Regions from separate parts of the Amycolatopsis thermophila genome, predicted to be linked through region 1. Evidence: predicted binding sites of a transcription regulator. Region 1 holds the regulator's gene; the other holds the start of a gene.
The links. The regulator HspR, encoded in region 1, represses chaperone genes until heat shock. The targets are predictions, from matches to a motif close to ANNTTGAGTNNNNNNNACTCAANNT.
Positions count from the first base shown of each region.

Region 2: the regulator HspR is predicted to act here: its motif matches at 2,392-2,416, upstream of lon (endopeptidase La).

Region 1 covers NZ_JAUSUT010000001.1:2,518,816-2,534,459, reverse strand. Annotated here, with positions in the region: gene FB470_RS12550 (DUF742 domain-containing protein) at 1-85, opposite strand, end outside; gene FB470_RS12545 ((Fe-S)-binding protein) at 480-2,765, opposite strand; gene FB470_RS12540 (DMT family transporter) at 2,913-3,236, shown strand; gene FB470_RS12535 (TetR/AcrR family transcriptional regulator) at 3,250-3,810, shown strand; gene FB470_RS12530 (YbhB/YbcL family Raf kinase inhibitor-like protein) at 4,530-5,066, opposite strand; gene FB470_RS12525 (DUF4097 family beta strand repeat-containing protein) at 5,214-5,885, shown strand; gene FB470_RS12520 (alpha/beta hydrolase) at 5,882-7,261, shown strand; gene dnaK (molecular chaperone DnaK) at 7,396-9,252, shown strand; gene grpE (nucleotide exchange factor GrpE) at 9,249-9,935, shown strand; gene dnaJ (molecular chaperone DnaJ) at 9,965-11,146, shown strand; gene FB470_RS12500 (heat shock protein transcriptional repressor HspR) at 11,143-11,580, shown strand; gene FB470_RS12495 (dienelactone hydrolase family protein) at 11,847-12,542, opposite strand; gene FB470_RS12490 (globin domain-containing protein) at 12,552-13,724, opposite strand; gene FB470_RS12485 (MarR family winged helix-turn-helix transcriptional regulator) at 14,061-14,555, shown strand; gene FB470_RS12480 (MFS transporter) at 14,591-15,644, shown strand, end outside.
Region 2 covers NZ_JAUSUT010000001.1:1,613,834-1,629,477, forward strand. Annotated here, with positions in the region: gene FB470_RS07980 (putative bifunctional diguanylate cyclase/phosphodiesterase) at 1-1,899, opposite strand, end outside; gene lon (endopeptidase La) at 2,434-4,836, shown strand; gene FB470_RS07990 (DedA family protein) at 4,887-5,525, opposite strand; gene FB470_RS07995 (sensor histidine kinase) at 5,633-6,763, shown strand; gene FB470_RS08000 (response regulator transcription factor) at 6,754-7,398, shown strand; gene FB470_RS08005 (sporulation protein) at 7,483-8,421, shown strand; gene FB470_RS08010 (multicopper oxidase family protein) at 8,422-9,903, opposite strand; gene FB470_RS08015 (sensor histidine kinase) at 10,012-11,139, shown strand; gene FB470_RS08020 (response regulator) at 11,136-11,795, shown strand; gene FB470_RS08025 (LysR family transcriptional regulator) at 11,876-12,823, opposite strand; gene FB470_RS08030 (glycosyltransferase family 4 protein) at 13,064-14,227, shown strand; gene FB470_RS08035 (amylo-alpha-1,6-glucosidase) at 14,224-15,644, shown strand, end outside.

The sequences.
Region 1 (15,644 bases):
CGGGCTCGGGACGGGGCCGCGGCGAGGGCTTGAACTCCTCGCGCGCTTCGGGGTCCGGCAACGGTTCGGGCTCCGGTTCAGGCACAGGCTGGGGTTCGGCGGCTTCGGTGTACCGAGCGAGCTGCTTCTCGGTGGGGAACCGGGCGCCGGCGGCCCGTTGGGTTTTCGCGGTCTCGGCAGGGGCGGGTGGTGGAGCCGGGGCTTGTGGCTCCGGACCCGTGGTTTCGGCGTGTTCGCCGGTCAGCTTCCTCAGCCGCGTCGCGGACGGGAACCGGGCACCGGCGCGCACGACCGACGGCTCTCCAGCCGGTCCGGTCTCGCCGGGTTCTCCCATGCTCGGCCCCGTTCGCGTGCGTCAGCATCATCCGCGGGCAGCGTCGGCAGCGTGACGAACAGGATAACCCGGTTGTCGATACCCCCACGGCGGGAACGACGAAGGCCACCCCGTCCGTGGACGAGGTGGCCTTCGCGGACCCGGGTTACTTGTCCTCGGCGGGCAGAGACGTCCCCGTGGGCACCTTGTCGGTGGCCGCGTCGGCCGACAACGGGTCCGACTCGGTCGCCGGCAGCGACTCCGCGCCCGGCGCCGGCGCGGGCTGCGGACGGCGCTTGACCGCCGAGAGCAGCAGCTGCGAGACGTCGACGACCTCGACCTTCTCGCTCGCCTTGCCGTCGTTCTGGCGCGCGGTGACGCCGTCGGTGAGCATGACGCGGCAGAACGGGCAACCCGTCGCGATCTTCGACGGCGCGGTGCCGAGCGCCTCGTCGACGCGCTCGATGTTGATCCGCTTGCCGATCTTCTCCTCCATCCACATGCGGGCGCCACCGGCACCGCAGCACATGGACCGGTCGCCGTGCCGCGGCATCTCGCGGAACTGCGCCCCCGACGCCCCGACCAGCTCACGCGGCGCCTCGTACACCTTGTTGTGGCGGCCGAGGTAGCACGGGTCGTGGTAGGTGACGTCGTCCGCGATCGGCGCGACCGGCACCAGCCGCTTCTCCCGCACCAGGCGGTTGAGCAGCTGGGTGTGGTGCACGACCTCGAACTTCCCGCCCAGGTCCGGGTACTCGTTGGCGAGCGTGTTGAAGCAGTGCGCACAGGTCGCGACGATCTTCCGGTTGCCCTGCTCGCGGCCCTCGAACACCGAGTTCAGCACCTCGACGTTCTGCTGCGCGAGCATCTGGAACAGGAACTCGTTGCCGGCGCGGCGGGCGGGGTCACCGGTGCACGACTCCTCCGGGCCGAGCACGGTGTACTTGACGCCGGCGATGTGCAGCAGCTCCGCGACCGCGCGCGTGGTCTTCTTCGCGCGGTCTTCGAACGCGCCCGCGCACCCGACCCAGAACAGGTACTCGGTGTCGCCCAGCTCGCCGTCGAACACCGGCACCTCGAAGTCCAGGTCCTCCGCCCAGGCCATCCGGTCCTTGGCGTTCTGGCCCCACGGGTTGCCCTTGTTCTCCAGGTTCTTGAACATCCCGTTCAGCTCGCTCGGGAAGTTCGACTCGATCATGACCTGGTAGCGGCGCATGTCGACGATGTGGTCGACGTGCTCGATGTCCACCGGGCACTGCTCGACGCAGGCGCCGCAGGTGGTGCACGACCACAGCACGTCCGGGTCGATGACGCCCCCGTCGTCGCCGACCAGCGGCCGCTCGGCCTCGGCCAGGGCGAGGACGTCGATGCCCGCGTACGGGTTCTCGCCGGTCAGGCCCACCTCTTCACCGGTGACGTCCTTCTTGCCGCCGGCGAGCAGGTACGGCGCCTTCGCGTACGCGTGGTCGCGCAGCTGCGTGATGACCAGCTTCGGCGACAGCGGCTTGCCGGTGTTCCACGCCGGGCACTGCGACTGGCAGCGGCCGCACTCGGTGCAGGTGGTGAAGTCGAGCCAGCCCTTCCAGCTGAAGTCCTCGATCTGGCCCGCCCCGAAGACGTCCTTCTCGGGGTCGGCCTCCTCGAAGTCGAGCGGCTTGCCCCCGCTCATCATCGGCTTGAGCGCGCCCAGCGCCGTGCCGCCGTCCGCCTCGCGCTTGAAGTAGATGTTGAAGAAGGCGCTGAAGCGGTGCCAGGCCACACCCATGGTGAGCGTCTGGCCGACGACGTACAGCCAGATCATGCCCGACAGCAGCTTGACCAGCGCGGTGATCGTGACCGCGACCGTGCTGGCCGGCAGGATCTCGGCGAGCGGCTTCGTCACGAAGCTCGTCCACAGCGCCGGGTCCTCGATGCCGCTGGAGATCTTGAACGCCTTCACACCGAGGATGCCCAGCCCCTCGACGATCACCACGGTCTCGACGAAGTAGGCCTGCTTGAAGTTCGACCCGGCGAAGCGCGACTGCCGGTCGGCGCGGCGCGGGTGGTTCAGCTGGCGGATGACCACCAGGACCAGGCCACCGACGACGGTGCCGAGGCCGAGCAGTTCGGTCAGCAGCAGCCAGATGCTCCAGGCGCCGATGATCGGCCAGTGGAAGTGCGGGTCGAACGTCTCGCCGTAGGCCTCGAACCAGGCCAGCGAGCCGATCAGGAAGCCCCACATGACCAGCCAGTGCCACGGGCCGACATGGCGGAACTTGTTCATCCGCGTGTGGGCGGCGAACTCCTTGATGAGCGTCGTGATGCGCGGCCCGAACGGACCGTTCCGGGTCGCGTCCGGTTGTCCGAGGCGGATGATCCGGACCATCCGGTACACGCCGGTGCCGAACATGATCCAAGCGACGATGCTTACGGCGACGCCGACCACGCCCAGCGTGATCTGCAGTGCACCCATGATCGGGGCCTTTCGTCCGTGATGTGGTGGGTTGGCGGGAGCCTATGTGGATTTACCCATGAGTAACCGATCGGCGCGAGTTGAGTCCCACGAGTGTGGCGTAGGACTCCCTGGATATCGGGACGATCGTACCGGTAGTTTGGCCCGGTGGTCGCCTATTTGTTGCTCGCTCTCGCCATCACCGCCGAGGTCACCGCCACTGTTTCGATGAAGTTGTCCGAGGGGTTCACGAAGTTGTGGCCCTCGCTGGTCGTCGTGGCCGGGTACCTCGTGGCGTTCGCGGCACTCGCGAGCGTGCTGAAGCGCGGCATGCCGGTCGGCGTGGCGTACGCGATCTGGGCGGCGGTGGGTGTCGCGGCGGTCGCGGTGATCGGCGTGCTGTTCCTCGGGGAGCCGGTGAACCTGACGATAGTGGCCGGGCTGGTGCTGGTCATCGGGGGCGTGGTGCTGATCGAGGTGGGGTCGGCGTGACGGGAGGTACGTGGTGAAGCCGCAACGCGACGGCCGCCGGGCGCGGGGCGAGAAGCGGCGGCAGGAGATCATCGACGCGACGCTCCGGGTGATCGAGCGGGACGGGGTCGCGGGGGTGACCCACCGGACGGTGGCGGCCGAGGCCGGGGTGCCCACGACCTCGACGACGTACCACTTCGAGACCCTGGACGATCTGTTGATCGCGACGCTGATCTCGTGCGCGCGCGACATGGCGACCGAGGTGTACTGGACGATCGACCGGGCACGCTCGCGCGGCAGCCGGGGAGCTTCGGAAGTGGCAACGCTGCTGGCCGAGGCCCTGGGGCCGCGGCGGGGCCGGACCATGGCCGAGTACGAGCTGTACCTGCTGGCCGCCCGCCGGCCGGAGCTGAGGCCCGCCGCGCGACGGTGGCTGGACGTACTGACGTCCATGGTGCGGCCCGACGACCTGGTGGCGTTGCGGGTCTTCCTGGCCGGCATCGACGGCCTGTTGATCCAAGGCCTGATCGACGACGAGCCGCCCACGGCGGAAGAACTCCGGCCGACGGTGGAGTACCTGCTCAAGCCACGGTGATCGGCGGGATAGCGGGGTTGGGCGGTCGAACGGTCGTTTCGTGTGCGCGGTGGGGCGGTCCGTCGGTGGCGGGGTTGGATGGTCCGTTCATCACCGGTTGAACGGCCGTTCATCGTGTTGAGCGGACCATCCATAACCGGCCGAACCGACCGCTCACGACCAATCGGGCTGACCGCTAATAGCGGGGTGCGGCCGGCCCGCTCATCACCGGTTGAACGGCCCGTTCAGGGCTGGTTGAACGCACCATTCACAACCAAGTTGAGCGGTCTGTTGATGGCGGGGTTGGGCGTCGGCTCATGACCGCGGTTAAGCGGTCCGCTAACGGCTGAGGTTGACGGGCCGGTGCGTATTGGTGATGAACGGTCCGTTCATCGCCGCGCGAATGGTCCGTTCGCGGGGGTGCAAGCGGGCACTTGCATCGGAAGGCCTGGGCATCCGCGAGCATCGATGGCCCTTCTGAACGACAGCACCGAGGGCCTTCTGGTCGAATGCACCGAACGCCCTTCTGCGCGAACCGGGCGCGGGCGGAGCCTCGCGGGCCCGCCCGCCGAGGCGCTCTTCACCTCTTACCTGCGGAACCCAGCTCTCACCCACGGAGCCCAGGGCCCGCCCCACGAGCAGGACCCAGCCCCAGCCGCTGGACTCAGCCCCGGCAGCTGGACTCAGCCGCGGGACGGAGCCCGAAGGCCCCGCCCCGCCAACGGACCAAGGGACAAACCTCAGCCCTTGTTCTCGTACACCGGCGTGATCGTCGCCCGTGCCACGGTCGTGCCGAACATGTTGAACCCCAGGAACGCCGGGGTCGCGCCCTCGGGCAGGTCCAGCGACTCGACGTTCAGCGCGTGCACCACGAAGAAGTACCGGTGCGGCCCGTGCCCGGGAGGCGGCGCCGCACCCAGGAAGTTCTTCACGCCGCCGTCATTCGCCAGCGTCACGGCTCCGGACGGCAGCCCGGAGCCGTCACCGGCGCCGGAGGGCAGTGACGTCACCGAGGCGGGGATGTTGTACACCGCCCAGTGCCAGAAGCCGCTGGCGGTCGGGGCGTCCGGGTCGTAGCACGTCACCGCGAAGCTCTTCGTCTCGGCGGGGAAGCCCTCCCACGCCAGGTGCGGCGACCGGTCCTCACCCCCGGGCACGCCGAACATCCCGCTGAGCTGCGGGGCCGCGAGCGTCTCCCCGTCGGCGACATCATCGCTGCGCACGGTGAAGGCCGGCACCGAGGGCAGGAAGTCGTACGGGTTCGGTGGCTGTGGCATCGATTCCTCCTCGTCACGAAGTGGCCGCTGATCACCCTAGTGCGATTCGGGGTGGCCCCCGGGATGAACCGGGGGCTTCCCCGATACCGGCGCCCACTCCCACGCCATAGCGTGACCCGCACAGCACACAGGACTGGGGAGGACGCAATGGGCAAACCGGCACTCGCGATCGGCGGGGTCGCCCTCATCGTCGCCGGAGCCGGGATCGCACTGGGGTGGAACTGGTGGCCGAACTCGGCCCGCGCGGAAGCCAGCGCCGACGTCACCCAGCCGGTCTCGGTGGTCCAGGTCGACAACGACTCGGGGGACGTGCACGTCCGCATCGAGGACACGGCCACGACCTCGGTGCGCCAGACGTTCCACTACCGGGGCGACCGGCCCGGCGACACCTTCACCGTCGACGGTGGACGGCTCCGGCTCAGCGGATGCGGCCGCGACTGCACGGTCGACTACGACATCGTCGTGCCCCGGGGCACCACCGTGAACGGCGAGGTCCGCTCCGGCGACCTGACCGTCTACGGCGCCGCCTCGGTCGATCTGCGCACCAGCTCCGGCGACATCGAGGTCCGCGACGTCACCGGCCCGGTCACCACCAACGCCAAGTCCGGCGACATCGAGGTGTGGTCGAGCGACCCGCAGGACGTGCGGGCCGAAACCGCCAGCGGCGACATCCGCGTCGTCGTTCCCGCGGGCCGCTACCGCGTCCGCGGGGACACCAAGAGCGGCGACCGGCACATCGACGTGGCGCAGGACCCGGCCGCCCAGCACGCCCTCGACCTCAGCACCCTCAGCGGGGACGTCACGGTGACCAACCGGTGATCCCCGCGCTCACCCTCGCCGCCGCCCTGCTGCTCACCCCGGTCACCGCACCGGCCGCACCCGCGCTGACCTGGCACGACTGCGCCACCCCGGATACCGCCAAGCGCCTGCAGTGCGCCGAGCTGCCGGTCCCGGGCGCGCGGCTGCGGCTGACCCGGCTGCCCGCGCTCGACCCGGCACAGCGCATCGGCTCGCTGCTGGTCAACCCGGGCGGTCCGGGCGGTTCCGGCGCCGATGTGGTCGGCTACGGCGGTCTCGGCCTGGCCACCCCGGAGTTCGCGCAGCTCAACCAGCGGTTCGACATCGTCGGCTTCGACCCGCGCGGCGTGGGCGGCAGCAGCCCGGCGATCGAATGCGGCCCCATGCACGACCCGGCCGTCAGCCGGTTCCCCGCCGACGACGCCGGCTACGAGCGGCTCGTCGCCCACAACCGGGAGGTCGGCCTCACCTGCAGCGGCCCCCGGAACCCGGACACCGGCACGGTCGCGGAGGACGTCGAGCGCATCCGGCTCGCGCTGGGCGAGGAACGAATTTCCTGGCTGGGCGTGTCGTACGGCACCGAGATCGGCGCGCTCTACGCCGCCCGCCACCCGGAACACGTGCGCGCGATGGTCCTGGACGGCGCCGTCGACCACGGCCTGCCGATGCGCCGCGCGATCCTGGACGAGGCCGCCGCCACCGAGCACGGCCTGCTCCGCTTCGCCCAGTGGTGCGCCGGGCCCGGCGTGTGCGGCGACGACCTGCTCGCCCGCTACGACGACCTGATGGCCCACGGCGCACCATCGAGGCAGCTCGGCCGTCGCGCCACCCCGGAGGAACTGGCCGCGGGCGTCTACGCCCACCTCTACTTCCCGCAGCTGTGGCCGCGGCTCGCCGAGGCCGTCCGCGCCGCACCCGAGGACGCGAGCGCCCTGACCGCCGCGATGCCGTTCACCTCGCCGGAGTACCCCGCCTACCGGTCCGTCGGCTGCCAGGACTTCCCGGCGCCGTTCACCGGCCCAGCCGACCTGCGGCGGCTCGCCGACCGGGTCCGGCAGGTCGCGCCGCACAGCTGGCGCTACTCCGAGTTCTGGGACTTCGCCACGGGCTGCCTCGGCTGGCCGGTGCCGGCCGAGAACCCGCCGCACCCCGAGCCGGTCCGGGGCGCCCCGCCGATCCTGGTGGTCGGCGGCGAGCACGACCCGGCGACACCGCTGACCTGGGCCCACTCGCTGAGTACCCGGATCCACGGCAGCGTGCTGCTCACCCACGACGAGGACGGGCACACCGGCGTCTACAACTCCGCCTGTGTGCGCCGCCACGAAGCCGCCTACCTGATTTCGGGTACGCCGGGAACAACACCGCAGACCCGCTCGTTACCCTGTCAGAAAGGTTGAGCGAGCACCACTCAAGTCTGATTGACGCACCAGACGCGCCCGAGATAGAACTTGAGTAGAACCCGCTCAACGCGGGCGCGAAACCGCAGCTCGGAGAGCTGCGCACCAGGCATTGACCAGGAGGGAACATCACCATGGCGCGAGCGGTCGGCATCGACCTCGGCACGACCAACTCGGTCGTCGCCGTCCTGGAGGGCGGCGAGCCGACGGTCATCGCCAACTCGGAAGGGTCCCGCACTACCCCGTCCATCGTCGCCTTCGCGAAGAACGGCGAGGTGCTGACGGGCCAGCCGGCGAAGAACCAGGCCGTGACGAACGTCGACCGGACGATCCGGTCCGTGAAGCGGCACATCGGCACCGACTGGAAGACCGAGATCGACGGCAAGGCCTACACGGCGCAGGAGATCAGCGCGCGCGTGCTGATGAAGCTCAAGCGCGACGCCGAGGCCTACCTCGGTGAGGAGATCACCGACGCGGTCATCACGGTCCCCGCGTACTTCGAGGACGCGCAGCGGCAGGCCACCAAGGAGGCCGGGCAGATCGCCGGCCTGAACGTGCTCCGCATCGTCAACGAGCCCACCGCGGCCGCCCTGGCCTACGGCCTGGACAAGGGCGAGAAGGAGCAGACCATCCTGGTCTTCGACCTCGGTGGTGGCACCTTCGACGTCTCGCTGCTGGAGATCGGCGAGGGCGTCGTCGAGGTCCGGGCCACCAGTGGTGACAACCACCTCGGTGGTGACGACTGGGACCAGCGGATCGTCGACTGGCTGGTGGACAAGTTCAAGGCCAGCCACGGCATCGACCTGACCAAGGACCGGATGGCGCTGCAGCGCATCCGCGAGGCGGCGGAGAAGGCGAAGATCGAGCTGTCCAGCTCGAGCAGCGCGAACATCAACCTGCCCTACATCACGGTCGACGCGGACAAGAACCCGCTGTTCCTGGACGAGACCCTGTCCCGCGCGGAGTTCCAGCGGATCACCTCCGACCTGCTGGACCGCACCAAGGCGCCGTTCAACAACGTCATCCGCGACGCGGGCATCTCGGTCGGCCAGATCGACCACGTGGTGCTCGTCGGTGGTTCCACCCGCATGCCGGCCGTGTCCGACCTGGTCAAGGAGCTGACCGGCGGCAAGGAGCCGAACAAGGGCGTGAACCCGGACGAGGTCGTCGCGGTCGGCGCCGCCCTGCAGGCCGGTGTGCTCAAGGGTGAGGTCAAGGACGTCCTGCTGCTCGACGTGACCCCGCTGTCGCTGGGCATCGAGACCAAGGGCGGCGTGTTCACCAAGCTCATCGAGCGCAACACGACCATCCCGACGAAGCGGTCCGAGATCTTCTCCACGGCGGACGACAACCAGCCGTCGGTGCAGATCCAGGTGTTCCAGGGCGAGCGCGAGATCGCGGCGCAGAACAAGAAGCTCGGCATGTTCGAGCTGACCGGCCTGCCCCCGGCCCCGCGCGGCGTGCCGCAGATCGAGGTCACCTTCGACATCGACGCCAACGGCATCGTGCACGTCACGGCGAAGGACCTGGGCACCAACAAGGAACAGTCGATGACCATCACCGGCGGCTCCGCGCTGCCGAAGGAGGACATCGAGCGCATGGTCCGCGACGCCGAGGAGCACGCGGAGGAGGACCGCAAGCGCCGCGAGGAGGCGGAAACCCGCAACCAGGCCGAGACGCTGGTCTACCAGACCGAGAAGTTCGTCAAGGACAACGACGACAAACTGCCCGAGGACGTCAAGGGCAAGGTCAAGACCGCGATCGACGAGGCCAACGAGGCGCTGAAGGGCACCGACACGGCCAAGATCAAGGAAGCCATCGAGAAGCTGAACACCGCGTCGCAGGAGCTGGGCACGGCCCTGTACGCGAACGCCCAGCAGGCCGGTGGCGCCACCCCGGGTGCCGACCAGGGTGCCGCGGGCGCGACCGACGCCAAGGGCGCGGATGACGTGGTGGACGCCGAGATCGTGGACGAGGACGAGAAGAAGTGACGGGACGCCACTCGAACGACACGGAACAGCAGGAGCCGGTCACCGAGCCCCTGGTCGTGCGGGACAGGCGCAAGATCGACCCGCAGACCGGCGAGCTGCGGACGCCGCCGCCCGCGGAGGCGCCCGACGCCGAGGCCGACGCCGGCCCGTCGCTCGGCGACACGATCGTCGACGAGGCGGTGTCCGCCGCCCCGTCCGACGTCGAGAAGGAGCTCGCGGAGCGCACGGCCGACCTGCAGCGCCTGCAGGCGGAGTTCGCGAACTACCGCAAGCGCGTGGAACGCGACCGCGAGGCCGTGGTGACCGCGGCGAAGGCGTCGGTGGTCGGTGAGCTGCTGCCGCTGCTCGACGACTTCGAGCGGGCCGAGCAGCACGGCGACCTCACCGGCGCGTTCAAGGCGGTGGCGGACAAGCTGGTCGCGAGCCTGCAGCGGATCGGGCTCGAGCCGTTCGGCGCGGAGGGCGACCCCTTCGACCCGAGCGTGCACGAGGCCGTGCAGCACACCACCTCGCCGGACGTGTCCGGACCGACGGTGACCACGGTGCTGCGCCGCGGCTACAAGTTCGGCGACCGGGCCCTGCGGGCCGCGCTGGTGGGCGTCACCGACCACGAGCCGGGCGACGCCCCGGTCGAGGGTGAGCTACCGGTCGAGCAGTTGTCGGATGAGAACACACAGCAGTAAGAGGTATGTGGTGAGAGGAGGAGACGTCCGTGAGTGCACGGGAGTGGATCGGTAAGGACTTCTACCGTGAGCTGGGCGTCTCCTCCGACGCTTCGCAGGACGAGATCAAGAAGGCCTACCGGAAGCTGGCGCGGGCGAACCACCCGGACGCCAACCCCGGCAACACCGACGCCGAGCAGAAGTTCAAGGCGGTGTCGGAGGCCTACGGCGTGCTGTCGGACCCGGCCAAGCGCAAGGAGTACGACGAGGCGCGGCGGCTGTTCGGCTCCGGCGGCGGCCCGGGCGGCTTCGGCTTCCCCGGCGCCGGCGGCGGTGCGGGCGGTTTCGACCTGGGCGACATCTTCGGCCAGACCGCGGGCGCGGGCGCGCAGGGCGGTTTCGGCGGGCTCGGCGACATCCTCGGTGGCCTGTTCGGCCGCCGGGGCCAGCAGAGCACGGCGGCGCGCGGCCAGCGCGGCGCCGACGTCGAGACGGACGTGCGGATCGATTTCGCCGAGGCGGTGAAGGGCGCGACCCTGCCGCTGCGGCTGTCGAGCCCGGCGACCTGCTCGACGTGCCACGGCAACGGCGCCCGTCCGGGCACTTCGCCGCGCACCTGCCCGACCTGCCAGGGGTCGGGGCTGGTGAGCCGCAGCCAGGGCGCGTTCGCGTTCTCCGAGCCGTGCCGCGACTGCCGTGGCCGCGGCCGGATCATCGACGACCCGTGCCCCGAGTGCGGTGGCGAGGGCATCAGCACCCAGACGCGGACGCTGACCGTGCGGGTGCCCGCGGGTGTCGACGACAACCAGCGCATCCGGCTGGCCGGTCAGGGCGAGCCGGGCCGCGGTGGCGCCTCGGCCGGTGACCTGTACGTGCGGGTGCACGTGAACCCGGACCCGGTGTTCGGCCGGTCGGGTAATGATCTGACGATCACGGTCCCGGTGAGCTACCCGGAACTGGCCCTCGGTGCGACGATCACGGTGCCGACGCTGGACGGGAAGGTGTCGGTGAAGGTGCCGGCGGGCACCGGCAGCGGGCGGGTGCTGCGGGTGCGCGGCAAGGGCATCAAGAAGCGGGACGGCTCGCAGGGTGACCTGCTGGTGACGCTGCAGGTGGCCGTGCCGTCGCGGTTGGAGTCTTCGGAGCGGGAGGCGCTCGAGGCGTACGCCAAGGTCGCCGAGAAGCACGACCCGCGTCCGGAGATCACGAAACTGCTCCGTGAGAGGAGTTGATCGAGGTGTTCGGCGGGTTGCCGCACGGGGCCGACGAGGAGACCCCGGTCTTCGTGATCTCCGTGGCCGCGCAGTTGTCCGGCCTGCACGCCCAGACCCTGCGGTCCTACGACCGACTGGGCCTGGTGTCGCCGGGCCGGACCTCCGGCGGCGGGCGACGCTACTCCATGCGGGACATCGCGCTGCTGCGTGAGGTGCAGCGCCTGTCCCAGGAGGAAGGCGTCAACCTGGCGGGCATCAAGCGGATCATCGAGCTGGAAAACCAGGTCGAGGCACTCCAGTCGCGGGTCAACGAGCTGACGGAGGAGCTGGCCGCGGCCTACGCGGCGGCCGAACAAGCCGCAGCCGCGGTGCACCGGTCCTACCGCAAAGACCTCGTACCACTGAAGCAGGAGACGGCGCTCGTCGTGTGGAAACCACGGCGGAAGCGCTAGCACAAGATCCACAGGCCTCGCCAACGGCGGGGCCTGTTTTCTTTGCGCCACGCCCCGGAACCCGGCAACACAAGCCGTCCCGGGACCTTCCCAGACCTCCCCCGCCCCGATCCCCAGCCCGCCTGTGGTCGGCGCCGCGAAGCGGCGAAAAGATCAAGAAATGCCCTCGCCGGACGGGCAGGCTCCGGGATGACGGGGGTTGTCAGGTCGCCTTCGCCGGGTGGTCGCTGTGGTGATCCCGGCTCTCCGTAGCGCACGGCGCTCCGCTAGCGCAGGTGTTCGGCGAAGAAGGCCATCACCCGGCGCCACGCGTCCTCGCTCGCTTCGCGGTTGTAGCTCATGCCGGCGATCTTCAGCAGCACGTTGACCGGGCCGTGGAACTGGTTGGCGAAGCTGTGGCCCGCCGTCGGGTACTCCTTGACGTCGTGGGGCACCCCGCGGGCGGTCAGCTCCCGCTCCAGCTTGTCCGCGGCCCCGCGCAGCGAGAAGTCCTTCTTCCCGTACGACGCCACGACCGGGCACGCATCGTCCAGAACGGACAAATCAGCGGGGAGCCGGCCGTAGTACGGGGCCGACGCGTCGAACCCCCGTGAAGCGGCGACCAGCGCGAAACCGCCGCCCATGCAGAACCCGACCACGCCGACCTTGCCCGTGCAGTCCTCCCGCGACGCCAGCAGCGACCGCGCCGCGTCCAGGTCCTCGAACGCCCGGCCCCTACCCGCGGTCAGCTCCTTGAACACCGACTTCACGCACCGCACGAAACCGCCCCGCGAGTACAGGTCCGGGGACAGCGCCAGGTACCCCGCGGTGGCGAACCGGTCGGTGGTGTTGCGCACGTCGTACGACAGGCCGACCACGTCGTGCACGATCACGACGCCGGGCCACGGCGGCGGGCCGGACACCTCTTCCTGCGGTGCGGCCAGATAACCCCGGATGGTTCCGTCAGCGACAGGGATGTCCATCGGCGCAGGCTAGTCGATCGTGAACGGGTCGTACCTGATCTGATCGAGCGCCGTTCCCGCCACGAGCATCCGGGACACGGTCGCGCGGATCATCGCCGGCGAACCCGACACCAGCACGTCGTGACCGGGCCACGCGCCGTACCGCGTCACGACGTCGGCCAGGGTGCCCTGCTCGCCGCTGACCAGACCGGGCCCGTTCTCCACAACCGGCGTCACGGTCAGCCACGGGTTGCACGCCGCGATCATGCGCAGCCCCTCCAGCGCGTACAGGTCGTCGCGCGTGCGCCCGCCGTAGAACAGGTGCACCTTCGGGTTCTCGGCCCACTGGCTCAGCTCGTCGAGCAGCGCCTGCATCGGCGCGACACCCGTGCCGCCCGCGACCATCAGCACGTCCCGGCCGCTGTCCCGGTCCACGTCCAGCGTTCCCAGCGGCGGACCGAACCGCCACACATCACCCTGCTGGGTGTGGCTCACGATGGCCCGTGACACCCAGCCGCCGTCGACCGCCCGGATGTGGAACTCCAGGGACCCGTCCGGGCGCGGCGCGTTCGCCGGCGACAGGTACCGCCACAGCCGCGGCCGCTGCGGCACCTCGACGCTCAGGTACTGCCCGGCCCGGAACGGGACGTGCCGCTCCGGTTCCAGCCGCACCATCGCCAGGTCCCAGCTCAGCCGCCGGTGCTCGGCCACCCGCGCCGTCCAGTTCGGCGGGTTCGCGTCGGTGGCCGCGGCCTCCTGCATCTGCCGGGCCACGATCGTGAACGCCTCGGCCCACGCGCGCTCGACGTCGGCGGTCCAGTCCGGCCCGAGGTGCGTCTTCATCGCCGCCAGCAGCGCCGTGCCGACCGCCTCGTAGTGGTTGGGCACGACGCCGAACTTGCGGTGGTCGCGGCCGAGCTGCCGCAGGAACGGAACCAGGTCGTCGGGCTGGTCGACCATCTGGCACACGTGGACCAGCGCCCGCACCATGCGGTTGCGCTGCACCTCCATGTTGATCGGGAAGAAGTCCCGCGTGGCCGGCGCCAGGGTGAACAACATGCCGTAGAAGAACTGCGTCACCTCGGGCAGGTACGGCTCGGCCTTCGCCCACGATTCCCGGATCAGGCGCACCATCGCGGCGACGGCAGGCGGCGCCTCCCGGTGCACGGACCGGGGTACGGGACTGACGGGGTCGGCGGTCATGGGATCGGGGCTGCTCCGGGATGCTCGGTCATGCTCGCCGTCGATTATTCACGAACGCGCAACAGCAGGAGCGCGCCACGCAACAGCAGGCCAGAGGGCCCGTCACAGCGTGAATTGATCATGAATAATCCACCCTATCCAGTCAGTCGCAACCCTCTAATGCGAACACGATCCGTCGCAGGGTAACCGTCTCGGGCCCTTTCTTCGCGAAGTTGCTCCTTCCGGGTGGTTCGCCGAAATCGCTCGACCAGTGGGACACGTCACCAACTTAGATAGTTGTGGCATACAACTACCCGCGTTATAGTTGTATGTGACAACCAACCGGGAGGTGGGTCCATGGGGGACTGCGACGAGAAGGCCGTTGAACTGATGCGCGAGCTGCGCACGGCCGGGCAGCTGCAGCACGCCTGGATCAACCAGTCGTGGCAGCGCGAGCACGACGGTCTGCACCCCGCGGCCGCCATGCTGCTGTCCGACCTCAACGTGCACGGCGAGAGCCGTCCGTCGGACATGGCGAAACGCAAGATGGTCGACGTCTCCGTGATCAGCAGGCAGATCGCCCAGCTGACCGCCGCCGGCCTCGTCAGCCGCAGGCCCGCGCCCGAGGACGGGCGCGCCAGCCTGATCAGCCTGTCCGACGCGGGCCGCGCCGAGCTCGAACGCTGGCGCGAGCTGCACGTCGCCTTCATGCAACGCGCACTGGCGGACTGGACCGACGACGAGATCGAGTCGCTCACCGCCCGGCTGACCCTGATGAACGAAGGACTGCGCGAGGCCCTCGGGCAAGCGCCGGTCACCTGCCCGCCGGAACCGGCGGAGAAGAGGAAGTGATCCCCGAAGTGAGCACGACAGCGAACCAGGAGGCGATGACGCCGCGCCAGGTCGGGCGCGCCTTCATCGGCCTCCTTCTGGCGCTGCTGGTCGCCATGCTGTCGTCCACGATCGTCTCGAACGCACTCCCGACGATCCTGGCCGACCTCAACGGCTCGCAGAGTCAGTACACGTGGGTGGTCACCGCCACCCTGTTGGCGTCCACGGCGAGCACCCCGATCTGGGGGAAGCTGTCGGACCTGTTCAGCAAGAAGATGCTGTACCAGCTGTCGATCGTGATCTTCACGCTCGGCTCGGTGCTCGGCGGCATCTCGCAGTCCATGCCCGAGCTGATCGCGTTCCGCGCGGTTCAGGGCCTGGGCCTCGGTGGCATGCAGGCGCTGGTCCAGGTCGTCATCGCGGCGATGATCTCGCCGCGTGACCGCGGCCGCTACAGCGGTTACATCGGCGCGGTCATGGCGCTGGCTACGGTCGCCGGCCCACTGCTCGGTGGCCTGATCGTCGACTCTCCGCTGGGCTGGCGCTGGAACTTCTGGATCACGGTCCCGGTCGCGGTGGTCGCGTTCATCGTCCTGGGCAAGACCCTGCACCTGCCGGTCTTCAAGCAGAAGGTGAAGATCGACTGGCTGGGCGCGACCCTGCTCGTGGGCGGCGTGTCGCTGCTGCTGATCTGGGTCTCGCTGGCGGGCGGCAGCTTCGCCTGGTGGTCGTGGTCGACGCTGTGCTACGTGGCGGGCGGCGTGGCCGCGCTGGCGCTGGCGGTGTTCGTCGAGACCAAGGTGTCCGCCCCGGTGGTGCCGCTGCGCCTGTTCCGCAACCGCACCTTCACGCTCGCCATCATCGGGAGCCTGTCGGTCGGCACCGCGATGTTCGGTGGCGCGGTGTTCCTCGGGCAGTACTACCAGCTGGCCCGCGGGTACTCGCCGACGCACGCCGGCCTGATGACGATCCCGATGATGCTCGGCCTGTTCCTCTCCTCGACGATCGCCGGGCAGTTCATCTCGCGCACCGGCCGGACCAAGCCGTGGATGGTCGGCGGCGCGATCCTGCTGGTGGCCAGCCTGTTCCTGCTGAGCACCATCGACCACC
Region 2 (15,644 bases), 900 kb from region 1:
CACCTGCTTGCTCGGCAGCGAGACCTTCGGCTGGTAGTGGACGCTGACCTGGCCCTCCTCGATGGCCTGCCGGAACTGGGTGACCATCTGGAACCGGCGCAGGAAGATCTGGCCCATGCTGGGCACGTACCCCCGGACCTCCTCGCCGCCGCGGGTGGCGCGGACGGCGACGTCGGCGCGCTGCAGCAGGGCGTCCACGTCACCGGCGTCGAGGGTGTCGTCATCGGCCGCGGAGGCGTACCCGACCATCGCGTTCGCCTCGACCGTCAGCCGGTCCACGGGGTAAGGCACGGACAGCTGGGCCCGCAGCAGTTCGGCGGCGTCGTGCACGCCCTCGTCGCACACGCCGGTGAGCAGCGCGGCGAAGGAGGCGCCCTCGAGCCGGGCCAGCGGCACGTCGGGGCCGAGCGCGTCGCGCAGGCGGCGCCCGGCGGCGATCACCATCCGGTCCGCCCAGGCGTAGCCGAGCGCGTCGCTGACGGCGGAGAACACGTCGAGGTCGATGCGCAGCACCACCGAGTCCGGGTGCTCGGCCAGCGGTTCGCGGGCGACCTGCCGGAAGCCGGGCCGGTTGAGCAGGCCGGTCAGCGGGTCGTGGTAGGCGTCGTGGCGCAGGGTCGCGAGCAGGCGGCGGTTGTCCAGCGCCGTCGCCAGGTGGCTCGCCATGGTGCCGAGCAGCTGCACGTCGTACTTGCCGAACCCGCGCCAGCGGGAGAGCCGGTCGTGGGCCTCGACCACGCCGAGCAGCTGGTTCGCGCTGCGCAGCGGGACGACGAGCGCCTCCTGCGCGCCGCGGACGAGCAGCCCGCCGGCGATGTCGCTGGTGGCCTCGGTGATGCGGAAGTGGCGCACGTGCGAACCGGGCAGGCGCAGCAACGGGTCGTCGGCGGGCAGGTCGGCCGAGGGCATCGGCTCCCCCGCCACGACGGCCCGCATGTCGGCGGTGGGTTCGAGCCGCAGCCGCAGCACGACACGCCCGGCGGAGAGCTGGTCCTTGATGCGCTCGGCGATGGTCTGCCACTCGCTGACGTTCACCCCGGCGGCCAGGTCGTCGGCGCCGCTGGCCGGACGCGCCGCGGCCTGCTGGCCGGACCGGGCGACCATCAGGCTCACGTCGGAGAGCGCTTCCATGTCCCGCTGCTCGCGCAGCAGGTCGGAGTAGGCCCAGTAGAGCGCGGACAGCCCGGCGAACACGGCGAGCACCAGCGGCCACGCGTTGGCCGAGCCGGCGATCACCAGGTAACCGCTCAGGCCGACCGAGGCGTTGACGAACCCGACGACGAGGATGCGGCCGGTGAGCCGCAGCGCGGTGCCGATCCGCATCCGGCGGCGCAGCACGCGGACGGCGGCCAGCGCCAGCAGGGTGCTCGTCAGCGGCGCGGTCAGCGTGCCGGCGAGCGCCGCGGGCCAGGTCATCTCGGTCGTGCCCATGATCCGCTCGACCAGCCCGGCGACCGCGAACGCGCTGGTGATCTCGAGCAGGAAGGCGCCGGCGTTGTAGAGCACCCGGCCGGAGACGCGGCGCACGACGAGCGTGCTGATCCCGGCCACCAGGTGCGCGGCGAGCACGACCTCGTACGGCGCGACGAAGAAGCCGATGACCAGCGGGATCTCGGTGAAGGAGATGGTCCAGGAGATGCCGGACCGGACGTCGACGTTGATGCCGAGCTGCTCGGCGAGCAGGAACGACAGGGCCAGCACCGGGCCGATCCACCAGAGCTTCGCCGAGCCGTGGAACGGCAGCCACAGCGAGACGGCGGCGGCGGTGAGCACACCGACGGAGAAGACGGTCAGCGTGTAGACCCGGAAGCGGCGCTCGTCCGCTCGCGCCTCGGCACCACCAGCATTGGCGGCTGCCGCCGGGATGGGGCCGTCGGGCCTGCCATCGGAGTCCGGCATGCAACCTCCTTCCACCCATTCGCCCCAGTGCGCCCGCCTGTACTCATCGCGCACGAGATGGTGATCTCTGTGCGAATGAGGGGATCACTGTACCCCGGAGGGCGTACTTCGGCCTCGTTCCGGCCGCCATGACATCACCTCATAGTTAACAACGCGCCAACTACGGTGACCAGCGGAGACTTCCGGGTGACGTGATCTTTCCGACGATCGCTCCGGGTAATCGGCGTTAAGCGCCACTCCCCCGCTACCACGCGTTCGCCCCGCCTCTCGGTGCTGCACTCCTTCGCACGTGTCGCGATTCCCCACCGAACGCGATTACGAGGGCCGATGACGCAGCGTGGTGTGGTGCATTACACCCCGGAAAACGTTTCCCGCAATGCGACGAGCGTCTCACTTCCAGCCGCCGGAACCGCTGGCACGAGGGCACCGGATTATTCCCCGACCCCGTCCGCTGCGAGCGAACTACCTGCGGAAACAAACTCGCCCTCGACAAAGTTGAGTTAGGCAGACTCAACCAGGTAGGGAGCAATCAGAATGACCGACACCAGGCTCCTCCCCGTTCTGCCCCTCGACGACGACGTGGTGCTGCCCGGCATGATCGTGCCGCTGGAGCTCGACGACCCCGAGACGCGGGCCGCGGTCGACTCCGCGCAGGCGAAAGCGCCGGGCGCCGCGTCGTTCCCGGGCATCCGATCGCTCCCGGCCGCCCAGGCCGAGGTCCTGATCGTGCCGAGGGTGCACGGGGAGTACGCCGAGCTGGGCACCGTCGCGACCATCGAGCGCGTCGGGCGCATTCCCGGCGGCAAGGCCGCCGTCCTGCTGCGGGCCACCCGCCGCGCGCGGGTCGGCGACAACGGCGACGGCCCCGGCGCGGCGCGCTGGGTGTACGCCGAGCCGGTCGCCGAGATCGCCGGCGAGCGGGCCCGCGCGCTGGCCGGCGAATACAAGACCGTCGTGATCTCGATCCTCCAGCAGCGCGGCGGCTGGCAGATGATCGACGCGGTGCAGCAGGTCGAGGACCCGTCGGCGATCGCCGACCTCGCCGGGAACTCGCCGTTCCTGAGCACCGAGCAGAAGCTGGACCTGTTGCGGGCGCTCGACGTCGCCGAGCGGCTGGACAAGGCGCTGGAGTGGAGCCGGGAGTACCTGGCCGAGCTCGAGGTCACCGACACCATCCGCAAGGACGTCGCCGAGGGCATGGAGAAGCAGCAGAAGGAATTCCTGCTGCGCCGCCAGCTGGAGGCGATCCGCAAGGAACTGGGCGAGCTGGACGGCACCGCCGACTCCGACGACTACCGCACCCGCGTGGAGAAGGCCGGCCTGCCGGAGCACGTCCGCACGGCCGCGCTGGCCGAGGTCGAGAAGCTGGAGCGCACCTCCGAGCAGTCCCCCGAGGGCGGCTGGATCCGCACGTGGCTGGACACCGTCCTGGAGCTGCCTTGGACTTCACGAACGACCGACCGCTATGACATCGCGGCGGCGCGGGCCGTGCTCGACGCCGACCACGCGGGCCTGGACGACGTGAAGGAACGCATCATCGAGTACCTGGCCGTGCGCGCCCGGCGCGCCGAGAGCGGTCAGGGGCAGGTCGGCGGCCGGCACTCCGGAGCCGTGCTGGCGCTGGTCGGCCCTCCGGGTGTCGGCAAGACGTCGCTCGGTGAATCCGTCGCCCGGGCGATGGGGCGCAAGTTCGTCCGCGTCGCGCTCGGCGGTGTCCGGGACGAGGCGGAGATCCGCGGCCACCGGCGCACCTACGTCGGCGCGCTGCCCGGCCGGATCGTCCGCGCGATCAAGGAGGCCGGGTCGATGAACCCGGTCGTCCTGCTCGACGAGGTGGACAAGGTGGGCGCGGACTACCGCGGCGACCCGACCGCGGCGCTGCTGGAGGTGCTCGACCCCGAGCAGAACCACACGTTCCGCGACCACTACCTCGAGGTCGAGCTGGACCTGTCGGACGTGGTGTTCCTCGCCACGGCCAACGCGCTGGAGACCATCCCCGGCCCGCTGCTGGACCGGATGGAGCTGGTGACGCTGGACGGCTACACCGAGCACGAGAAGGTCGTCATCGGCCGCGACCACCTGCTGCCGCGCGAGCTGGAGCGGGCCGGGCTGGGCCGCGACGACGTGCGGTTCACCGACGCGGCGCTGAGCCGGATCGCCGCCGAGTACACCCGCGAGGCGGGCGTGCGCGACGCGAACCGGACGATCGCGAAGGTGCTGCGCAAGATCGCGACCCGGGTCGCGCTGGCGGAGGCGACGCTGCCGGTGACCGTCGACGCGGCGGACCTGGAGCGCTACCTCGGCCGGCCGCGGCACCTGCCGGAGTCGGCGCTGCCCGCCTCGACCCAGCGGACCGCGACGCCGGGCGTGGCGACCGGTCTGGCCGTGACCGGCGCGGGCGGGGACGTCCTCTACATCGAGGCGTCGCTGGCCGATCCCGAGTCGGGCAGCTCCGGGCTCACGCTCACCGGTCAGCTGGGTGACGTGATGAAGGAGTCGGTGCAGATCGCGCTGTCCTACCTGCGCTCGCACGGCGCCGAACTGGAACTGCCGGTCGGCGACCTGAAGGACCGGGGCGTGCACGTCCACGTCCCCGCGGGCGCGGTGCCCAAGGACGGCCCGTCGGCGGGCATCACGATGACCACCGCGCTGGCGTCGCTGCTGTCCGGCCGCGTGGTGCGGGCCGACGTGGCGATGACCGGTGAGGTGTCGCTGACCGGGCGCGTCCTGCCGATCGGCGGGGTCAAGCAGAAGCTGCTGGCCGCGCACCGGGCCGGGATGAAGACGGTGATCATCCCGCAGCGCAACGAGCCGGACCTCGACGACGTCCCCGCGGACGTGCTGGCCCAGCTCGACGTGCACCCGGTGTCGAACGTCCGAGAGGTTCTCGACCTGGCGCTGGCGCCGGCCACCACCCCCGTGGCCCGTGCCGCCTGACGCCCTCCGGAGAGGCCGCCCTCCTTCCCCCGGGAGGGCGGCCTCTTGTTTCACGCCCGTGCGCGGGCGCGCAGCCGGGTGACGACGAACACGGCGAGCGCGACGACGACCGCCGCGATCACGACGTACTGGAAGATCCCGGCGTAGTCGTTCACCACGTGCCAGTTCGCGCCGAGCAGGTAGCCGGCGACGACGAAGATCGTGTTCCAGATCAGGCTGCCCAGCGCGGTGAGCACGAGGAATCGGCCGAACGGCATCCGCTCGATCCCCGCCGGCAGTGAGATGAGGCTGCGGAAGATCGGAACCATCCGGCCGAAGAACACCGCCTTGGTGCCGTGCCGGGCGAACCACGCCTCGGTGCGGTCGAAGTCGGAGGACTTGACCAGCGGGACGCGCAGCAGCAGCGCGCGGGTGCGCTCGCGGCCGAGCCACGCGCCCAGGCAGTAGACGATGATCGCGCCGGCGACCGAGCCGAACGTGGTCCAGGCCAGCGCGCCGAGCAGGCTGAACGTGCCCTGGCTCGCGGAGAACCCGGCGAGCGGCAGCACGAGTTCGCTGGGGATGGGCGGGAACAGGTTGTCCAGGCCGACGATGACGGCCGCGCCCGGGCCGCCGAGCGAGTCCATGAGCGAGACGGCCCAGCCCGCGAGTCCCCCGAGCGGTTCGGCCTGTGCGAGGTGAAGATCCATGGCTCGAAGGTAGGAATCCCGTGGCGGCGGGACCATGCGGTGCGGCACCCGGTCGTCCTGCGGAAAACCTCAGTACCGGCCCGGCGGAACCCGGCTAGCCTCGGATCATGCCCACTGTGGACCTGCGCCGGGCGTCGCGCGTGACGGCGGGGCTCGCACTCGGTGCGCTGTCGGCGTTCATCGAGGCGGTCTTCGTCGTGCTCGCCACGCTGGTGTCGGTGGTGCCTGCCGCGCGGTCCGCGGTGTTCCGGGCCACCCGGTGGTTCGCGGAGCTGGAACGGTCCCGGCTGCGCGGCTACCTGGACCAGGCGACCTCGGACGACTACGGGGACTGGCGTGCGCTGCGGTACCTGGGGGCGCGCAGTGTGGTGGGCGGTCTGGGCGCGGGCGTGTTCGCGCTCATCGGGCTGGGGCTGGCGACGGCGGCGATCACGGTGTGGCAGCTGTTGACCGGGCAGCCGCTCGGCGAGGACGACGACTGGTACGACGTGCCCGGGCTGCTGCTGATGGGCGCACTGCTGATCTTCCTCGCGGTGCAGGGGCTCATCGGCGTCGCCGCGCTGGAGCGGCGGCTGGCGCACCACTTCTCCGGGCCCACGAAACAGGAACGGTTGCAGCGCCGGGTCGACGCGCTGACGCACAGCCGCGCCGAGGTGGTCGAGGCGGTCAACGACGAGCGGCGGCGCATCGAGCGCGACCTGCACGACGGGGTGCAGCAGCGGATCGTGTCACTGGGCATGCTGCTCGGGCGGGCGCGGCGGGCGCGGGACGCGGAGCGGGCCTCGGCGCTGTTGCGGCAGGCGCACGAGGAGACGCAGCTGGCGTTGCAGGAACTGCGGGACGTGGCGTGGCGGGTGTACCCGATCGCGCTGGACGAAGGCGGGCTCGGCACGGCTTTGGAGGCGCTCGCCGAGCGGTCGAGCCTGCCGGTCGAGCTGCGGTGCGCGCTGGACGCGCGGGTGGACCCGGCGACCGAGACGGTGGCCTACTTCGTGGCCTCGGAGGCGGTGACGAACGCGATCAAGCACTCGGCCGCGAGCCGGATCGAGATCGCGGTGTCACGCTCCGGGCGGATGCTGTCCGTCAGCATCATCGACGACGGCGTCGGCGGGGCGTGCCCGTCCGGCAACGGCCTGTCCGGCCTGGCGCGCCGAGTCGGCGCGGCGGACGGCGTGTTCACAGTGGACAGTCCGGCCGGCGGGCCGACGGTGGTCCGGGCGGAGCTGCCGTGCGCGTGATCCTGGCCGAGGACTCGACGTTGCTGCGCGAAGGGCTGATCCGGCTGCTCGCGGAGGAGGGCCACGAGGTGCTGGCCGCGGTGGGCACCGCGGTGGAGTTGCTCGACGCGGTGTCCCGCCGGCAGCCCGACGTGGTGGTCACCGACATCCGGATGCCGCCGCACCACACCGACGAAGGCCTGCGGGCGGCGCTGGAGATCCGCCGGCGGTGGCCCGGCGTCGGGGTGCTGGTGCTGTCGCAGTACGTCGAGAAGCGGTACGCGACCGAGCTCATCACCGACGACGGCGGCCGGGTCGGCTACCTGCTGAAGGACCGGGTCATGCAGGTCGGCGAGTTCCTCGACGCCCTGGAGCGGGTCGGGTCCGGGGGTGCGGCGTTCGACCCGGAGGTCGTCCGGCGGCTGCTGGCGCGCACCACGCACGCCGACCCGCTCGCGACGCTGACCGCGCGCGAGAGCCAGGTGCTGGCGAAGATGGCGGAGGGGCAGACGAACGCGGGCATCGCGGCCGAGCTGTTCGTGTCGCAGTCCGCGGTGGAAAAGCACGTGAACGCGATCTTCGACAAGCTCGCGTTGAGCCGGACGAGCGGGTACAGCCGGCGGGTGCTGGCGGTGCTGCGGTACCTGGGGTCCTGACCGGCCGGCACCGCCGGTACCGCCGGAGCCGGTAGCCTCGATCTTGAGCCTGATTTGTCCGGATTTCCCCAGGAGGACCCTCGCATGTTCAAGCGGATGCTCAGCGCTTTCGCCGTCGGTGGGCCGTCGGTCGACACCGTGCTCGACTCGCCGCACTCGGCGCCCGGGCGGGTGCTCACCGGGGAGGTCCGCATCCGGGGCGGCAGCGCCGACGCGACCCTCGACCAGGTGGTGTTGTCGCTGGTCACGCGGGTCGAGATCGAGCGCGGCGGGCACGAGTCCGCGGCCACCGGGGAGTTCCACCGGCAGCTCGCGCAGCAGGGCGTGCGCGTCCCGGCCGGGCAGCTCGTCACCGTTCCCTTCGACCTGCGGCTGCCGTGGGAAACGCCCATCACCGCGGTCGGCGACACGCCCCTGCACGGCATGGCGGTCGGCGTGCGGACGGAACTCGTCATCGCGGGCGCGCCGGACAAGGGTGACCTCGACCCGGTCCACGTGCACCCCCTCCCCTCGCAGGACCGGGTGCTCGACGCGTTCGGCGAGCTCGGCTTCCGCTTCCGCACGGCCGACGTGGAGGCCGGCCGGCTCTCCGGCGTCCGGCAGGAGCTGGGCTTCTACCAGGAGATCGAGTTCTTCCCGCCCGCCGGGTTCGCCGGGCGCGTCAACGAGGTCGAGCTGACGTTCGTCGCCGGGCCGCACGACCTCACCGTGGTCCTCGAGGCCGACCGGCGCGGCCCCTTCCGGCGGGCCGGTGGCGACTCATCCGGCCGCTTCCACCTCTCGCACGCCGAAGCGGAAAACGCCGACTGGACCGCGCTGATCGGCCAGTGGCTGAGCGAAACCGCCCAGCGCGGCGGGCAACCCGCGTTCGGCAACCCGGCGTTCGGCGGCCACCACCCCGGCCACCACGGGCGCGGCATGGGCGTCGGCGGCATGGTCGCCGGCGCGGCCGCGGGTGTCGTCGGCGGCATGATCATGGGCGAGATGCTGGAGGAAGCCTTCGAGGGCGACTTCGAGGAGTGATCACCGCACCCGGAAGTTCGCCATCATCATCATGTCCTCGTGCTCCAGGTTGTGGCAGTGCAGGACGTACTTCCCGCGGTAACCGTCGAAGTGGACGAGCACCTCGGCCTGGTCACCGCTGGCCAGGTCGACGGTGTCCTTCCACCCCCGCGTGTACCGGCCGGCGCCGAGCACCTGGAACGGCGCCAGGTGGACGTGCACCGGGTGCGGCACGTTCTGCGCCCGGAACCGCCACAGCTCGACCGAACCCAGCGTGGGCTCGGCCGCGACGGAACCGGCGCCGAACGGCTCCCCGTTGACCGTCCACAGTGTCATCCCGTGCTGCTCGGCCCCGCCGCGCCGGAAGGTGAACTCGCGCTCGGCCACCGCATCCGCGCGGGACAACGGCCGGACGTCGGCCAGTCGCGTTGGGACGGCGCTGTCGTCGGCGGCCCGGTGCGTGACCACGAACCGCATCACGCGCGCCGTCCCGTCCTCGCCGAGCCGGTTCACCAGCGTGACCTCTTCCCCCGGCGGGTAGCCGGAGAAGTCGACCACGACGTCGAACCGTTCGGCCTGCGCGATCTGCAGCTGGTCGTGCGCGACCGGCGCGGCCAGCAGCCCCTGGTCGCTGCCGATCTGCACGAACCCGGGTCCCGGCGGGTCCAGCGCGAGCCGGTACCGGCGCGCGTTGGAGGCGTTCAGGATCCGGAACCGGTAGCGCGCGGCGGCCACCTCCAGCACCGGCCACGGCGCGCCGTTCACCAGCACGCAATCGCCGAGCACGCCGCTCACGAAATCGCGGGTGACGCCCGGGTGGCCGAGCAGGGACGGGTCGGTCGAGGGGTAGGCGAACGAGCCGTCCTCGGCGAACGACCGGTCCGCGATCATCAGCGGCACCTCCCGCTCGCCGCGCGGCAGGGGCAGCGCGTCCTCCTCGTCGTCGCGGTGCAGGTGGAACCCGGCGAGGCCGCGGTAGACCTGCGGGCCCGTGAAGTCGGCCCGGTGGTCGTGATACCAGAGCGTCGCCGCCGGCTGGTCCAGCGGGTAGACGTACTCGCGCGCGGCGCCGGGTGCGACGAGGTCCAGCGGATAGCCGTCGTGTTCGGGCGGGGTCCGTCCGCCGTGCAGGTGGACCGCGACCGGCACGCCGAGCTCGTTGCGCTGCCGGACGACGGTGGTGCGCCCGCGGCGGGACTCCAGCGTGGGGCCGGGGAAGACGCCGTCGTACCCCCACACCGTCGTCCGCAGGCCGGGCAGGATCTCCACGGGCGCCGCGCGCTGGGTGATCTCGTAGTAGTCGGTGGTGGCGTCGGTGCGCACCGGTTCGAGCACCGGCGGCACCGGCAGCGGCACGGTGAACGGCTCGGGCAGGTTCGCCGTGCTGCGCAACAGGGTTCCGGCGCTGGACTCGGTCTCGGTGTTGGCGCCGCCGGCGGCACACCCGGCCAGCAGCAGTCCGCCCGCGGTGACGCGGAACAGGGTGCGCCGGGAAAGCGTCATGCGGCCCGACCGTAGGCGGGTCCGGCCCCCGGGTCGTCCGTCCGCTGTCGACGGAGGGGTCAACATCGGACGACTGTGCGGACGCGGTCCGCTGGCTATCCTCGGGGGGTGAGCGAGCGACAGCGCGTGCTCGCCGACGCCGCGCTCGGGATCGCGACCTCAGCGGTGGTCGCCGTCGCCATCGCGATGGACCTCGGCGGCGCGCGAGCACCGGACCCGGTGGCCTACCTGTTCGCGGCGGGCCTGGGCGCGCTCATGTTCGTGCGGCGCCGGTTCCCGGTACTCGCGCTGACGGCGACCGCGGCCGGGCTGCTCGCCTACTACGCGGCCGGCTACCCGCCGGTCGGGCTCGCGCTGCCCGTGTCGGCCGCGTTGTACTCGGCGGCCGAGGCGGGCCGCCCCGCGGTCGCGGCGGCGACGGCGGCGGGACTGGTGCTGGTCAGCACGTTCTTCCGGTTGCGGCAGGGCGAGAACCCGGACTACCTGCTCGGGTTCGAGCTGGCCTCGACGATCGGCCTGATGCTGAGTGCGATCACGCTGGGCAGCACGGTGCGCGCGACCCGCCTGCTGCGCGCCGAACAGCGCCGGACCGCGCGACAGGCCGCCGCGGAACGGGAGTGGGAGGCCCGGCGGCGGGTCGAGGAGGAACGGCTGCGCATCGCACGCGACCTGCACGACGTCGTCGGCCACACCCTCGCCGTGGTGTCGGTCCAGGCCAGCGTGGCCACCGAGGCGCTCGACGACGACCCCGCCGCGGTCCGCTCCGCGCTGGCCGCGATCCGCCGTGCCGGCGACGAAGCGGTCAACGACCTGCGCACCACCCTCGGCCTGCTGACCCGTGACGACGCCGGGCGCGCCCCCGCCGGCAGCCTGCGGCACCTGGACCCGCTGATCGCCTCGACCGCGCTGGACGTGACCGTGTCGACGGACGGCGATCCGGTCCCGCTGCCCGCGGTCGTCGACACCACGGCGTACCGGATCGTGCAGGAGGCCCTGACGAACTGCCTGCGTCACGCGCGGGCGAGCCGGGCCGAGGTCCGGCTCCGCTACGAACCGGACCGCCTCCGGATCAGCGTGCGCGACGACGGGGTGGGCGCCGAACTGCCCGTGCGCGGCGGGCACGGCCTCGACGGCATGCGCGAGCGCGCGGTGCTGCTGGGCGGTTCGGTGACGCTCGAGTCCCGTCCCGGCGCCGGGTTCCTGGTCGACGCGAGCCTGCCGGTGGAGCCGCGGTGATCCGGGTCGCGCTCGCCGATGACCAGCACCTGATGCGGGCCGGCCTGTCCGCGCTGCTGGCGCGCGCCGAGGACATCACGATCGTCGGCGAGGCCGCCGACGGTGCGGAAGCCGTCGAACTGGCGCACACCCGACGGCCGGACGTCGTGCTGATGGACATCCGGATGCCGCGCCTGGACGGCATCGAGGCGACCCGGCGGATCGTCGCGGACCCGCGGCTGCGTGCCGTGCGGGTCGTGGTGCTGACCACGTTCGACACCGACGAGCACATCCTCGACGCGATCCGCGCCGGCGCCTCGGGTTTCCTGCTGAAGAACACCGAACCCGCGGAGCTGCGGGCCGCGGTGCGCACGGTCGCCGGCGGTGAGGCGCTGTTGTCGCCCTCGGTGACCCGGCGGGTCATGGCCACGCTCGCCCGCGGGCACGCCCCGGCCGATCCCGCGCGCCTGGCCCGGCTGACCGAGCGGGAACGGGAGCTGCTCAGGGAGGTCGCCGCCGGGCGGTCCAACGACGAGATCGCGCAGCGGTTGTTCCTCAGCCCGGCCACCACGCGGACCTACGTCAGCCGCCTGCTGTCCAAACTGGACGCTCGTGACCGCGCCCAGCTGGTGCACATCGCCTACGAAACCGGCCTGGTCCGTCCCGGCGGCGCCTAGACTGATCACCGCCGGCAAGGGCAACGTCTTACACGAACTCGACCGCTTCCCGGCCGAGCGCGGGGCGACCACTGACCGAGTCACGCATTGCTCGCCCAGGAGGTGCGCCCCCATGCGGGACGCCAGACCGGCCCGGGGACCGCCGCCAGGCTCCGGAAGTGGCGGATGATCGCGTGGAGCCGCGGGTGCGGGTCCACGCGGCGGAAGATGAGGGACAGCGGGTAGGCGATCGCCGGGCCGGCGACCGGGACGCGGCGCAGGTCGTGGTGCGCCGGCCAGGTCAGGCGGTCGCGCGGGCTGACGAGGGTGGCCACGTCCGGCGAGTCGGCGAGGGTCTCCAGCAGCACCTCGACGCCGAAGTTCGGGCCCGCGCCGTCGATGCGCAGGTCCAGGTCGGCGGCGAGCTCGTCGTAGAACTCCGCCCATTCGCTCCGGGGTGCGATGCCCGGGACCCAGATCCGGTGGCCGCGCAGCTGCGCCGGCGTGACCGTCCGCGCGGCGGCGAGCGGGTGACCCGGGCCGACGAGGAGCTCCAGCGGGACGTCGAGCACGTGGGTCATCCGGACCTCCGGTGGCAGCGTGGCCGGGTCGGTGACCGTGCGGAACGAGGCGTCGATGTCGCCCGCCCGTACGGCGGCGGCCACGACGCGCGGATCGCCGGCCCGCAGGGTCACCACGTCGAGGTCCGTGTCCGGATGCGCCCGCCAGTAGTCGTGCAGGATGACGGCCTGTCCGGTGCGGAACCCGAGGACGTCGATCCGCAGGGCGCGCGAGTTCGGCCGGACCGCGCGGATGCCGCGCTCGACGCCCGCGACGACGGCCCGTGCGTGCGGCAGGAACGCCTGGCCGTCGAGCGTCAGCTCGACCCCGCGGGCGGTGCGGGTGAACAGGCGGACCTCCAGCTCACGCTCCAGTGCGGCGATCCGCTTCGAGACCGCCTGTTGTGTCACCCCCAGCTCGTCCGCGGCGTGTTGCAACTGCCCGAGCTCCGCCGCCCGGACGAACGACCGCACCGCTTCGGTATCCACCGAGCGAGCTTAGGGTTCCCGCCGATCGGGGTGGCCCGGCGGGCAACGGCGCTCGGCCCGGCGATCGCCGCCACCCACCGGCTGTGACCGAGATCTCGCCCTTCCGGTGCTTGCCGCCAAGATCTCTCCTGAGTTAGCACTCTTAGGGGGAGAGTGCTAACTGAAGAGCCGGTCCGAGGAGGCAGCTTGAGCAGCGCGCATCGTCCAGCGTGGAAGGCCCGATCTGTTTCGCACACCGCCGTGCGGCGGGACGATCCCGGCCGCCCGCTTCGCGTGGCGATGGTCGTCCCGCCCTACTTCGACGTTCCCCCGAAGGCCTACGGCGGGGTCGAGGCCGTGGTCGCCGACCTCGCCGACGCCCTCGTCGACCGCGGGCACTCGGTCACGCTCATCGGCGCCGGACGGCCCGGCACGAAGGCCCGGTTCGTCCCGGTGTGGGACCGCACGGTGCCCGAGCTGCTCGGCGAGCCCTACCCCGAGGTCATGCACGCCGTCGCCGCGCGCCGGGCCGTGCAGCGGCTCGCCGCGACCGGCGGTGTCGACGTCGTGCACGACCACACGCTCGCCGGCCCGCTCAACGCACCCGCCTACGGGGTGCCGACCGTGGTCACCGTGCACGGCCCGGTCGGCGAGGACATGGCGCGCTACTACTCGGAACTGGGCGACGACGTGCACCTGGTCGCCATCAGCGACCGGCAGCGCGAGCTGGCGCCGGGTCTGAACTGGATCGGCACCGTCCACAACGCACTGCGCCTGGCCGACTGGCCGTACGAGTCCGAAAAGGACGACTACGCGCTGTTCCTCGGCCGGTTCCACCCGGACAAGGCGCCACACCTCGCACTCGAAGCGGCGCACCGCGCGGGCCTGCGGCTGATCCTGGCCGGCAAGTGCGCCGAGCCCGTCGAGAAGGAGTACTTCGAGCGGGAGGTCCGGCCGCGGCTCACCGAGCACGACCACGTGTTCGGCGTCGCCGACGCGACCGCGAAGCGCGAACTGCTCGCCAAGGCCCGCTGCCTGCTCTTCCCGATCCAGTGGGAGGAACCGTTCGGCATGGTCATGATCGAGGCGATGGCGTGCGGCACCCCGGTGGTGGCGCTGCGGTCCGGTGCGGTGCCGGAGGTCGTCGTCGACGGCGTCACCGGCCTGGTCCGCGACGATCCGGCCGACCTGGTGCGGGCCCTGCACGACGTCCGGCACCTCGATCCGGCGAAGTGCCGGGCGCACGTCGCCGAGCACTTCGACATCGGCGGCCTCGGCGCCGGCTACGAGGCGGCCTACCGGCGCGCGGTCGAGGTCAGCAGCCTCCGGCGGGACTACGCGGCACTGGACTCCGCGCTCGACCGGGCGTACGACCAGATGGACAACGACGGGCCCGCCCTGCAGCCCTCCGGAGGACGGCCATGACGCCCGAGGCGTTCAACGCCGGCGAACCGGTCCCGGTGAGCAGCCCGGGCGGGACGGTCACGCTCGTCGAGGGCAGCACGTTCTGCCTGTCCGGCAACACCGGGGACATCCAGGCGGGCACCTCGCACGGCCTGTTCTTCCGCGACGCGCGGCTGCTCTCCCGCTGGGAGCTGCGTCTCGACGGGCAGACCCCGCACCCGCTGTCGGTCATCTCGCCGGAGGCGTTCGCCGCGCGGTTCGTGCTGCGCCGCAACCCCAAGCCGGGCCAGGCCGACAGCACCCTGCTGCTGGTGCGCGAACGCCTCGTCGGCGACGGCCTGCGGGAGACGATCACGTTGCGGAACCTGGGCCGGGAGAACACCGTGGCGACGCTGACCCTGCACGTCGACGCGGACTTCTCCGACCTGTTCGCGGTCAAGGAGGGCCGCCCCGCGCACGGCGGGGCGGACGCCACCGTCGCGGGCTCGGAACTGTTGCTGCGCGACCGGTCCGACGGCTCCCGCGGTCTGTCGGTGAGCGCCACCGCGGACCCGCTCGCCGCGCCCGGCGTGCTGAACTGGCGGGTCGTCGTGCCCGCGCACGGCGAATGGTCGACCGAGATCGTGGTGCAGCCGACGCTGGGCAACCGGCGGGTGCGGCCGCAGTTCGACCGCGGCGAAGAGGTCGAGACCAGCGGGCCCGCCCGCAAGATCCGCGCGTGGCGGGACGACAGCACGGTGATCGCGGCCGACGACCCGGTGCTCACGCAGGTGCTCAACCGCACCGAAAGCGACCTCGGCGCGCTGCAGATCCACGACAAGAGCCAGGACGGCCGTCCGTTCGTCGCGGCCGGCGCGCCGTGGTTCATGACCCTGTTCGGCCGCGACAGCCTGCTCACCGCGTGGATGGCGCTGCCGCTGGACGTCGGCCTCGCGCTGGGCACGCTGGAAACCCTGGCCGAACTGCAGGGCAAACGGGTCGACCCGCTCACCGAGGAGGAACCCGGGCGGATCCTGCACGAGCTGCGGCTCGGCCCGGACAGCGACCAGGTGCTCGGCGGCAGCCACTACTACGGCACGGTGGACGCCTCGCCGCTGTTCGTCATGCTGCTGGCCGAATGCTGGCGCTGGGGTGCCGGGGAAACCGCGGTGCGGGCGCTGCTCCCGGCCGCCGACGCCGCGCTGGAGTGGCTGGAGCGCTACGGCGACCGCGACGGCGACGGGTTCGTCGAATACCGGCGCGCGACCGACCGCGGCCTGCTCAACCAGGGCTGGAAGGACAGCTTCGACGGCATCAACGACGCGGCCGGGCGCCTGGGCACCACGCCGATCGCGCTGTGCGAGGTGCAGGGGTACGCCTACGCCGCCTGGCTGGCCCGCGCCGAACTGGCCGACGCGTTCAACGACCCGGCCACCGCGGCCCGGTGCCGGGAGCGGGC